One region of the Streptomyces sp. NPDC057249 genome, then DNA from elsewhere that is predicted to be linked to it. Evidence: riboswitches for the same ligand, from Rfam matches in the RefSeq annotation. Region 1 holds a riboswitch; the other holds the start of a gene.

Region 1 (5,272 bases):
TACTGCGCGGCGGCGTACGCGCCGAGCACGTCGCGGGCGGTGTTGAGGCGGGCGGTCCTGCGGGCGGCCTCGTCGCGCAGGGCGTCGACCGACTCGGCGGCTGCGGTCGCCTCGGACTTCGCGCCGTTGTACTTCTCGGTGGCGACCTCCGCCTCCCGGTACAGCCGGTCCACCTGGGCCTTGACCTGCCGTGCGGTGGGCGCGGGGTCCGCGTGCGCGGCTCCCGGCAGCACGGCGGCCGTCGCGGCTCCGGCGACGGCGAGGGTCGCCGCGGTGCGGGCCGCGGAGGCGGTGGTGAGGCGCTGCCTGGGTTTGCGATGCGCTGCCACGGGGGCGGGCGTCCTTCCGTGCGACGGCCCGGCGGGGTCTACCGGCGGGGTTCCTCGGGTGGCCGGCGAGAACGGTTCCTGGTCCACGGCCACCGGGAAGGGACGCTAATCCGAGGTCACGGGAAGGTGTCGTTATGACTGCTATTGCCTGGTCTTGGCGTGGCATTGTCGGGGGATGACCGCCTGTGAAGCATGAACGACCGGGAAAAGGGCCACAGAGTCAGGCAAAAAGTGCATTCATCATTCAAGCGGGCCGTAGGCCCCACCCTGCCCGGAGTGACCGGAGGGGAGGGCTCTAGGGTGCGGAACCATGCGCGTACTCATCGATTTCGTCGTCGCCCTGCACATCATCGGCATCGCCGCCCTGCTCGGCGGCTTCCTCGGCCAGATGAAGGCGATGAAGGCCGGCACCGCCCGGTTCGTCCCCGGCATGCTGCACGGCGCGCTGACCATGCTGGTCACCGGCGTCGCCCTGGTCGGCCTGGACCAGGCCGACGACCACCCCGTGAACAACGTCAAGATCGGGATCAAGCTGCTGTTCCTGGTCGTGATCCTGGGGCTCGTCTACGTCAAGCGCGACGAGGAGAAGGTCGAGAAGGGGTTCTTCGCGGCGGTCGGCGCGCTGACCCTGGCGAACATCTTCATCGCCACGCTCTGGACCTGAGCGGCCGCGCGCCGGCCGGCCCGGGCGCGGGCCGGCCCTCTTCCCCGGTCAGGCCGGGCGCACACTCCCGTAGATCGGCATGTAGTAGATCGACTCCTCGCGCACGTTCGCCCCGGGCTTCGGCGCGTGGATCATCATCCCGTCGCCCTTGTAGATCCCGACGTGGCTGATGTCGTCGTAGAAGAACACCAGGTCACCGGGTTGCAGATCGGCCGTCGCGACGCGCGTGCCGACGTTCACCTGGTCCCAGGTGGTCCGCGGGATGTCGACGCCCGCCGCCTTCCAGGCCGCCTGCGTCAGCCCCGAGCAGTCGTACGAGGAGGGGCCGGTCGCCCCCCAGACGTACGGCTTGCCGATCTGGGCGCGGGCGAACGCGAGGACCTTCTCCGCCTTCGTGGACGCGCTGGTGCCGGTGTCGGAGCCGGAGCCTGTGTCGGAGCCCGAGCCCGTCTCCGTACCGCTGCCGCCCGACGCCTCGGCCTTCCGCTCGGCCTCCTTCGCGGCGGCGGCCTGCTTCTTCGCCAGCTCCGCCGCCTTGCGCTTGGCCTCGGCCTCCTTCTTGCGCTCCAGCTCCGCCAGACGCGCCTTCTCCTCGGCGGTCAGCTTCGACAGCAGCGTCCGGGCCTCGGCCAGCTTCGTCCGGACGTCCTGCTTGCTGGTACGCAGCGCGGCCTGCGACTCGGTCAGCGTCTCCAGGCTCTCCACGGCCTCCGCGCGCTGCTTCGACGCCTTCGCCTGCTGCGTACGGAAGTTCGCGACCGCCTGCTGCTGGCGCTCGGCCATGCGGTCCATGAGGTGGGTCTGGTCGAAGAACGACTGCGGGTCGTCGGCCAGGAAGAAGGTGGCGGTCGGCGCGAGGCCGCCGTTGCGGTACTGGGCGGCGGCGTAGTTGCCCAGCGTCCTGCGGGCGTCGTTCAGCTTCTCGGTGCGCTTGGCCACGTCGTCGAGCAGCGCGTCGACCTTGGACCGCTGCTTGTCCGTGGCCTCTTTCGCCTGGTTGTACTTCTGGGTCGCGTTGCCGGCCTGCCGGTAGAGGTCGTCCACCTTCTTCCGGACTTCCTCGATGCTCGGCTTCGGCGCCGGCGCGGCCATCGCGCTCTGCGAGGACAGCAGGGTCACCGAGGCCAGCGCGGCCGAGGTCAGACCGATGGCGGGGGCGGTGGAGCGCACCCGGGTGCGCGGTTTGCGATGCGACGCCAAGGCCGGCATCTCCTTCCGTGGACCGCCTACCGGGTTAGCTGTCGGGTTCGGGCGGAACGGAAGGCTGCCCTACGGTCCGGTGGGGAAGGACCGATTCACCCCGGTACTGCGTGTGGGTCCCCGGTTCCGGGCGGGCCCGGATTCGGCGTGGCGGCACGCTCGGCGTGGGTCGCCTCTGGGGGTACGGGCCGTCCGAACGTGCACGCTAGCCAACTCATGGGGCCGCTGTGAAGGTTGGTGTTCGATATGCCCGATACATTTCCGTGACCTTTTCGGAGCGGGGCCGGGTGTCGGTCGGGCGCCTTAGACTCGGACAGCGATGAGCAGCCTATTCGACGACAGTTTCCTGGCCGGCCTCCAGCAGGAGGAGGACGCGCCCCCGCCGCCCCCCGAGGACCCTGCACCCGAAGCGGTGCCGGAGGACCTGTTCGCGGGCGTGTTCGACGGGCCCCCGCCGGCCCGCGACGCGTACTACCGCGACGGCGCGCACCGCCCCGTCATCGACCCCGAGGCGCTGCTCGACGGACTGAACACCGAGCAGCGCGCCGCCGTCGTGCACTCCGGGTCGCCCCTGCTCATCGTGGCCGGCGCCGGCTCCGGCAAGACCAGGGTGCTCACCCACCGCATCGCCCACCTGCTGGCCGAGCGGGGCGTCCACCCCGGCCAGATCCTGGCGATCACCTTCACCAACAAGGCCGCCGGCGAGATGAAGGAGCGCGTCGAGCAGCTGGTCGGGCCCCGGGCCAACGCCATGTGGGTCATGACCTTCCACAGCGCGTGCGTCCGCATCCTGCGCCGCGAGTCCAAGAAGCTCGGCTTCACGTCCTCGTTCTCGATCTACGACGCGGCCGACTCCAAGCGGCTCATGGCCCTGGTCTGCCGCGATCTGGAGCTGGACCCGAAGCGCTACCCGCCGAAGTCCTTCACCGCCAAGGTCTCCAACCTCAAGAACGAGCTCATCGACGAGGAGACCTTCGCGGGCCAGGCAGCCGACGGGTTCGAGAAGACCCTGGCCCAGGCGTACGCGATGTACCAGGCCCGCCTGCGCGAGGCCAACGCGCTGGACTTCGACGACATCATCATGACGACGGTCCACCTCCTCCAGGCGTTCCCGGACGTCGCCGAGCACTACCGCCGCCGCTTCCGGCACGTCCTCGTCGACGAGTACCAGGACACCAACCACGCCCAGTACACGCTGGTGCGCGAGCTGGTCGGCCCGGCCGGTCCCGAGAACGCCCCCGCCGAGCTGTGCGTCGTGGGCGACGCGGACCAGTCGATCTACGCCTTCCGGGGCGCGACCATCCGCAACATCCTCCAGTTCGAGGAGGACTACCCGGACGCGACGACGATCCTCCTGGAGCAGAACTACCGCTCCACCCAGACGATCCTCTCCGCCGCCAACGCCGTCATCGAGCGCAACGAGAGCCGCCGCCCCAAGAACCTGTGGACCAAGGCCGGCACCGGCGCCCGCATCACGGGCTACGTCGCGGACACCGAGCACGACGAGGCGCAGTTCGTTGCCGAGGAGATCGACCGCCTCACCGACGCGGGCGACGCGAAGGCCGGCGACGTCGCCGTCTTCTACCGGACGAACGCGCAGTCCCGTGTCTTCGAGGAGATCTTCATCCGCGTCGGCCTGCCCTACAAGGTCGTCGGCGGCGTCCGCTTCTACGAGCGCAAGGAGGTCCGGGACGTCCTGGCCTACCTGCGGGTCCTCGCCAACCCCGAGGACACCGTCCCGCTCCGCCGCATCCTCAACGTCCCCAAGCGCGGCATCGGCGAGCGCGCCGAGGCCATGATCGACGCGCTCTCGCTGCGCGAGAAGATCACCTTCCCGCAGGCGCTGCGCCGGGTGGACGAGGCGTACGGCATGGCCGCCCGCTCCGCCAACGCCGTGAAGCGGTTCAACACGCTGATGGAGGAGCTGCGCACGGTCGTGGAGTCCGGCGCCGGGCCCGCCGTCGTGCTGGAGGCGGTCCTGGAGCGTACGGGCTATCTCGCCGAGCTCCAGGCGTCCACCGACCCGCAGGACGAGACCCGCATCGAGAACCTCCAGGAGCTCGCCGCCGTCGCCCTCGAATTCGAGCAGGACCGGGGCGAGGAGGAGGGCACCGGCACGCTCGCGGAGTTCCTGGAGCAGGTCGCGCTCGTCGCCGACTCCGACCAGATCCCCGACGAGGACACCGACGGCTCCGGCGTCATCACGCTGATGACCCTGCACACCGCGAAGGGCCTCGAATTCCCGGTCGTCTTCCTGACCGGCATGGAGGACGGCGTCTTCCCGCACATGCGGGCGCTCGGCCAGGTCAAGGAGCTGGAGGAGGAGCGCCGCCTCGCGTACGTCGGCATCACCCGCGCCCGCGAGCGGCTGTATCTGACCCGGGCCGCCATGCGCAGCGCCTGGGGCCAGCCCTCGTACAACCCGCCGTCGCGGTTCCTGGAGGAGATCCCGGACCAGCACCTGGACTGGAAGCGGAAGGGCCCGATGGCCGCCCCGGCGGGCCCCACCTCGGGGATCACCTCGTCGCTCTCCGCCTCCCGCGCCCGCTCCGGCCCCTCCGGCTTCGCGACCCGGCGGACCTCGGACAAGCCGACGATCACGCTGGTGGCGGGCGACCGGGTCACACACGACCAGTTCGGCCTGGGCACGGTGACGGCGGTCGAGGGCGTCGGCGACCAGGCGAAGGCCACGGTCGACTTCGGCGACGACCGCCCCAAGAAGCTGCTCCTGCGGTACGCGCCGGTGCAGAAGCTCTGAGAAACCGGCGGCGGCCGGAGCCCCCGAGGCCCCGGCCGCCGCAGTGGTCCGTCCCGCTCAGGTCGGGTTGACCCCGTGCCCGCGCAGCCACGGCAGCGGGTCGATCGCCGCGCCGCCGCCCGGCCGCACCTCGAAGTGCATGTGCGGGCCGGTCGAGTTCCCGGAGTTCCCGGAGTACGCGATGACATCGCCGGCCTTGACCGGGCCCGAGCGGATGCGGGTGCTGCTGAGGTGGCAGTACCAGGTCTCGGTGCCGTCGGCCATGGTCACGATGGCCATGTTGCCGTAGGCGCTGTTGTACTGCGTACGGACCGTGCCGTC
Region 2 (5,272 bases), on a different contig from region 1:
CGTACCACGGCTCCCCGAACCCGTACCTCGGCCCGGCCCCGTACCCTGCGCAGCCCCATGGCCGGCAGCCCTACACCGCACCGCCCTACCCCGGGAAGCCGCCGACCTGATCCGGACGCAGGCCGGGCCGACGGTCTCCCGTGGGGCGGGACGCGCCCTAGGCCGAGGCCGCCGTCAGCGTCGACAGTTCCTCGTCCGTCAGCCGGAGACCGGCGACCGCCAGCAGGGCGGGCAGCTGGTCGACCGTACGGGCCGAGGCGATCGGCGCGGCGACCGTCGGGCGGGATGCGAGCCAGGCCAGGGCCACCGTCGCGATCTCGGCGTCCCGGTCCCGCGCCACCGTGTCGAGTGCGGCGAGCACCCGCCGGCCGCGCTCCGACTCCAGATGGCCGGCCGCGCTCCCGGCGCGGGCGCTGTCCACGGTCGTCCCCGGGCGGTACTTGCCGGTGAGGAAGCCGGCGGCCAGCGCGAAGTACGGGACGGCGGCGAGCCCGGCGTCGGCGGCGGTGTCCTGGAGTTCGCCCTCGTAGGTGTCCCGCGAGACGAGGTTGTAGTGCGGCTGCAGCGCCACATAGCGGGCCAGGCCCTCGCGTTCGGAGAAGGCGAGCGAGGCGCGCAGCCGGGCGGGGCTGATGTTGGAGGCGGCGATCTCACGGACCTTGCCCTCCTTCACCAGCTCGTCGAGGGCGGTGATGATCTCCTCGACGGGGACGGTCTCGTCGTCGAAGTGCGTGTAGTACAGGTCGATGTGGTCCGTGCCGAGCCGGCGCAGCGACTCCTCGGCGGCCGACTTGATCGTGGGCGCCGAGAGGCCCTGGTAACCGGGGAGGGCACCGACCTTGGTGGCCACCACGACGTCGGACCGGTTGCCGCGCGACGCGAGCCACTGGCCGATGACCGTCTCCGACTCGCCGCCCTCGTTGCCGGGGACCCAGTGCGAGTAGGCGTCGGCGGTGTCCACGAAGTTGCCGCCGGCCGCCGCGTACGCGTCGAGGACGGCGAAGGACCGTTCCTCGTCCGCGGTCCAGCCGAAGACGTTTCCACCGAGGCAGAGCGGGAAGACCTGGAGGCCGGACGGGCCGAGATCGCGCAGTGAAGTCATGGAGGGAACAACGGATTCCGGCCACCCGGCTATTCCGTGCCGCATACATCCGGCAGGCCGCGGCCACGCGGACCGGCAGCCCTGACGTCGGGGGGTGTGCGTCAGGGCTGCCGGGGTTCGGACGGCCGCGTACCGGGAAGGGCCACGGCTTGGGGGAGGACGGACCTCAGACGGTCAGACCGCGGGCGCGCAGCCAGGCCATCGGGTCGATGCCGGTGCCGTCCGGGGTGTGGACCTCCAGGTGGAGGTGCGGGCCGGTCACGTTCCCGGTCGCGCCGACGCGGCCGATGGTGTCGCCGGTGGTGACCTTCTGGCCGACCGTGACGCCGATCGAGGACTGGTGGCAGAACCACAGCTCGGTGCCGTCCTCCAGCTCCAGCACCGTGCGGTAGCCGTAGGCGCCGGACCAGCCGGCCGACTTGATGGTGCCGGTGTGGACGGCCTTGATCGGCGTACCGGTCGGGGCCGCGAAGTCGAGGCCCGTGTGGTAGCCGGAGGACCACATCGAACCGGCCTCGCCGAACGTCGAGGTGATCGTGTACGAGGAGGTGGGGATGGCGTAGCTGGCGGCGAGCTTGGCCAGGCGCAGGGCCTCGGCCTTCTTCTTCGCCTCCTCCTCCGCCTTCTTCTTCTCGGCGGCGGCCTTGGCCTCGGCCTCGTCCTGCTGCTTCTTCGCCTCGGCGGCGGCCTTCTCGGCGGCGGCCTTCTCCTCGGCCGCCTTCGCCTCGGCGTCGGCGGCGCCCTGCTGCTGCTCGGCCTGCTGGAGGATGCGGGCGCGCAGCGCCTCGCCGGCGTCCGTGGTGCCCTGCTCGGCCTCGGCGGTGGTGATGCCGGCGGTGGTCAGGGGGGCGGCGGCGGTGGCCGTGGCGGGGGCTTCGGCCTCGCTCTCGCCGGCGAACAACGCGCCGACGCCGGGGAGGGACTTGGCGTCGGGAAGATTGTCCGCGATGGAATCGGGAAGGGAGATGGAGACCGGCGGTTTGCTCTGTGCGGTGGCCATGCCGCCCGCGCCGACGGCCGCGATGACACCGACGCCGAGGACGGTGGAGCTACGGGCCAGACCATTGCGCTGCTTGGCGACACGGTGCTTGCCGCGGACGGGACGGACGGACTCCTCGGTGGGGTTCCATTCCTCCCAGGTCCGCTCGGAGTCGGCGTCGTCGGCGCGGAAGCCGCTGCCGAAACCGGCGCCGGTGCCGAAGCCGTTGCCCCGATCGGTCATGTGGTCGCTTCCCTGTTCCGGGATGTACGCGGTGCCGGGGCCGGACGCGAAGTCGGGGCCGTACTCGGGCACGAACCGGGAAGGTGATTCGGGGGCAGGCTTGTTGGACGCCACGCGGGCGCACTCCTTTCCTTCCTTCTCGCCTACCGGGTTAGCTGACGGGTTCGGAGCAGGAAGGTCTCCTACGGGCCTTTCCGCCTCTCGTGAAGACGAAGATGCCCGATTCACCCCATGTAGGTGGTTCCCCGGTTCCCTTGCGGGATTCGGCGCACGCGCGCGGCGCCGTCCCTGACGACGGCTGGGACAACCGCGCTGCGTTATCGAACGTTAATAGACAGACGGGTCCGATTCCAAGCCGTTCCCACTGATCGTTCACGTGCTCGGCCCAGACTTTACGGGACACAACCGGGTGGAATCGGGCGAGCTGATCACCGTTCGGCCACCGCACGTTTTCTGACGTTGTGTCAAATGTTATGCGGAGCGGCGCTTCTCAGTCACGCAGCGTGGCATCCCTCTTGACGATCTTGACCGTCCTGCGCCGGTCCGGCTGCCCCTTCGCCGGCCGGGCCACCGCGAGCAGCGCCATGTCGTCGGTCGACTCGCCTCCCGTATGCAGCCGCACGTCGTCGGTCAGCGCGGACAACAGCTCCTCGGGGCCGGGGAAGAGGCGCCCGCGCAGCCGCTCCGCCGGGTCGTAGAAGACACCGTCGGCGTCCCGCGCCTCCGACAGGCCGTCCGTGTAGAACAGCAGCGTCCCGCCGGCCGGCAGCTCCCAGTGGTCCGAGCGGTCCGGCCGCACCCCCAGGTCCATGCCCAGCGGAAGCGCGGGCTCCGAGGGCGTCAGCGCCTCCACCGCCCCGTCCCCGTGCAGCAGCAGCGGGTCCGGGTGGCCGCGGTTCACCATCCGTACGCCCTGCGCACCCGGCGGGATCTCCGCGAGCACCGCGGTCACGAACCCCTCGAACGCGTCCAGATTGCTCCGCCGCACCGACTCACGCGCCAGCGCGCGCTCCAGCCGCTGCGCCACGCCCTCCAGCGATTTCTCCTGCTCCGCCGCCTCCCGGAACGCGCCGATCACCACCGCCACCGCGCCGACCGCCTGCAGCCCCTTGCCACGCACGTCCCCCAGCACCAGCCGTACGCCGTACGGAGTGTCAGCGGCCGCGAAGAGGTCGCCCCCGACGAACTCGTCCGCCTGCGCCGCCTCGTACCGCGCGGCCACCTGGAGTCCGCCGATCCGCTCGGGCGGTGCGGGCAGTACGGCCCGCATGGCCGTCTCGGCGATGATCCGGGCGGACGCCAGCCGGTCGCTGCCGCGCCGCACGACCCGGTTGATCACGCACGCCTGCACGGCGACGGTGAGCACGGTGAGCATCTCGATGAACGAGACCACCTCGACCAGATCGCCGGTGAAGAGCCGGATTCCGGCGACGGCGAGCACCGAGGCGATCCCGATCCGGATCGTGGTGCCCATACCGAAGAAGGGCGCGGCGATCAGCGGGGCGGCCGCGAACATCGGGACGGCCGTGTAGGAGGGCGGCGTGAACAGGTCGAACAGCACTCCGATGACGATCATCGCCACCGGCAGCACCCGGACGAACCGGCGGCTCGCCGCGCCGTCCGGCCCGCGCCACCGTCGTACCCACTTCCCCACCTGCGGTCTCCTGCCCGGTGCGGCCGCGGCCCGTACCGCGCACCTCCCTCAGCCTCGCCGCTGCCCGCCCGACGGGCGACTCCTCGGCAGCCGAAGGGACGAGGGACGGGGCGCCGACAACGCATCAGGCCCGGCACGCTGCTTGCGTGCCGGGCCTGATCCTTCAGTAGCGGGGACAGGATTTGAACCTGCGACCTCTGGGTTATGAGCCCAGCGAGCTACCGAGCTGCTCCACCCCGCGTCGGTGAACCCAACTCTACGTCATGTCCGGGGCCCTCATGACCACGGACCGCGCGCCCCGGCCCGCGCACCTCTCCTCCCCCCGCCCGCACCGACGGGCAACGGAGTGAATGTGGTGATATGACTGTTTTCAGATTCAGCCAGTACGACGCTGACCGGGAGTGGACGATGGACGACTATCCCCTGCTCAACCTGTTCTGGACGATGCTCTGGTTCTTCCTCTGGATCATGTGGCTCTTCCTCCTCTTCCGGGTCATCATGGACATCTTTCGCAGCCACGACCTGAGCGGCTGGGCCAAGGCCGGCTGGCTGATCCTGGCGCTGGTACTGCCCTATGTGGGCGTACTGGTCTACGTGATCGCCCGCGGCAAATCCATGGGCAAGCGCGACGTCCAGGAGGCGAAGGAGCGCGACGCCGCCTTCAAGGCGTACATCAGGGACGCGGCGGGTACGGACGGCGGCAGCCACAAGGGCGGCCACGTCGAGGACCTGTCGAAGCTCGCCGACCTCAAGGACAGGGGCGCGATCACCGAGGAGGAGTACCAGCGGGCGAAGTCGAAGCTCCTGGTCTGACACGTCCACGGCGCCGGTGCCGGCCCCCGACGGGCGGCACCGGCGCCGGCGCGCGTCCGGCGCCCGTGGCCCCCGGTGTCTCACGCCCGGCGCGCGCCGGGCGTGAGACCCGCCGCGTCACTCGAATGCCTCGTCCGCCCGCGACCGACTCCCTTACCCTGCCGGGAAGTTGACTGGAGAGAACGACCCCGGGCGACCGGGGAAGGGGGACGACTCCATGTACAGCGTCATCATCGTGCCGCCCTCGTACGGCGGCGTCACCGAACAGCTGAGGATCGGCACGGGGGAACGCCTCGCATTCGGCAGGGCACCGGCCGAGCCCGGCGGGCTCCTCATCGGCCACGCGGGCGTACCGCGCGTCGCGGGGGAGATCGCCGCACACCGGACGTTCTGGCTGCTGAGCAACCTGAGCGAGGACCAGACCTACGTGGTCGAGAACCCGGAGGGCGCCGGGGAACACGTCAAGGTGGCGCCCGGCCGC

Evidence for each region. A riboswitch is a leader RNA that binds a small molecule or an ion and turns the genes downstream of it on or off. The one in region 1 is predicted to bind cyclic di-AMP.
Region 2: it holds a riboswitch for cyclic di-AMP, as region 1 does, so the genes downstream of both, ACFUJY_RS03605 (M23 family metallopeptidase) here and ACFUJY_RS06930 (NlpC/P60 family protein) in region 1, are expected to answer to the same signal.

What each region holds. Positions count from the first base shown of each region.
Region 1 covers NZ_JBHUXS010000003.1:92,410-97,681, reverse strand. The annotation lists gene ACFUJY_RS06940 (NlpC/P60 family protein) at 1-329, opposite strand, end outside; gene ACFUJY_RS06935 (hypothetical protein) at 640-993, shown strand; gene ACFUJY_RS06930 (NlpC/P60 family protein) at 1,042-2,202, opposite strand; cyclic di-AMP (ydaO/yuaA leader) riboswitch at 2,201-2,351, opposite strand; gene pcrA (DNA helicase PcrA) at 2,513-4,951, shown strand; gene ACFUJY_RS06920 (peptidoglycan DD-metalloendopeptidase family protein) at 5,009-5,272, opposite strand, start outside.
Region 2 covers NZ_JBHUXS010000001.1:751,042-756,313, reverse strand. The annotation lists gene ACFUJY_RS03615 (PrsW family glutamic-type intramembrane protease) at 1-110, shown strand, start outside; gene ACFUJY_RS03610 (aldo/keto reductase) at 158-1,102, opposite strand; gene ACFUJY_RS03605 (M23 family metallopeptidase) at 1,269-2,438, opposite strand; cyclic di-AMP (ydaO/yuaA leader) riboswitch at 2,450-2,603, opposite strand; gene ACFUJY_RS03600 (PP2C family protein-serine/threonine phosphatase) at 2,815-3,978, opposite strand; tRNA gene ACFUJY_RS03595 (tRNA-Met) at 4,146-4,219, opposite strand; gene ACFUJY_RS03590 (SHOCT domain-containing protein) at 4,387-4,791, shown strand; gene ACFUJY_RS03585 (FHA domain-containing protein) at 5,009-5,272, shown strand, end outside.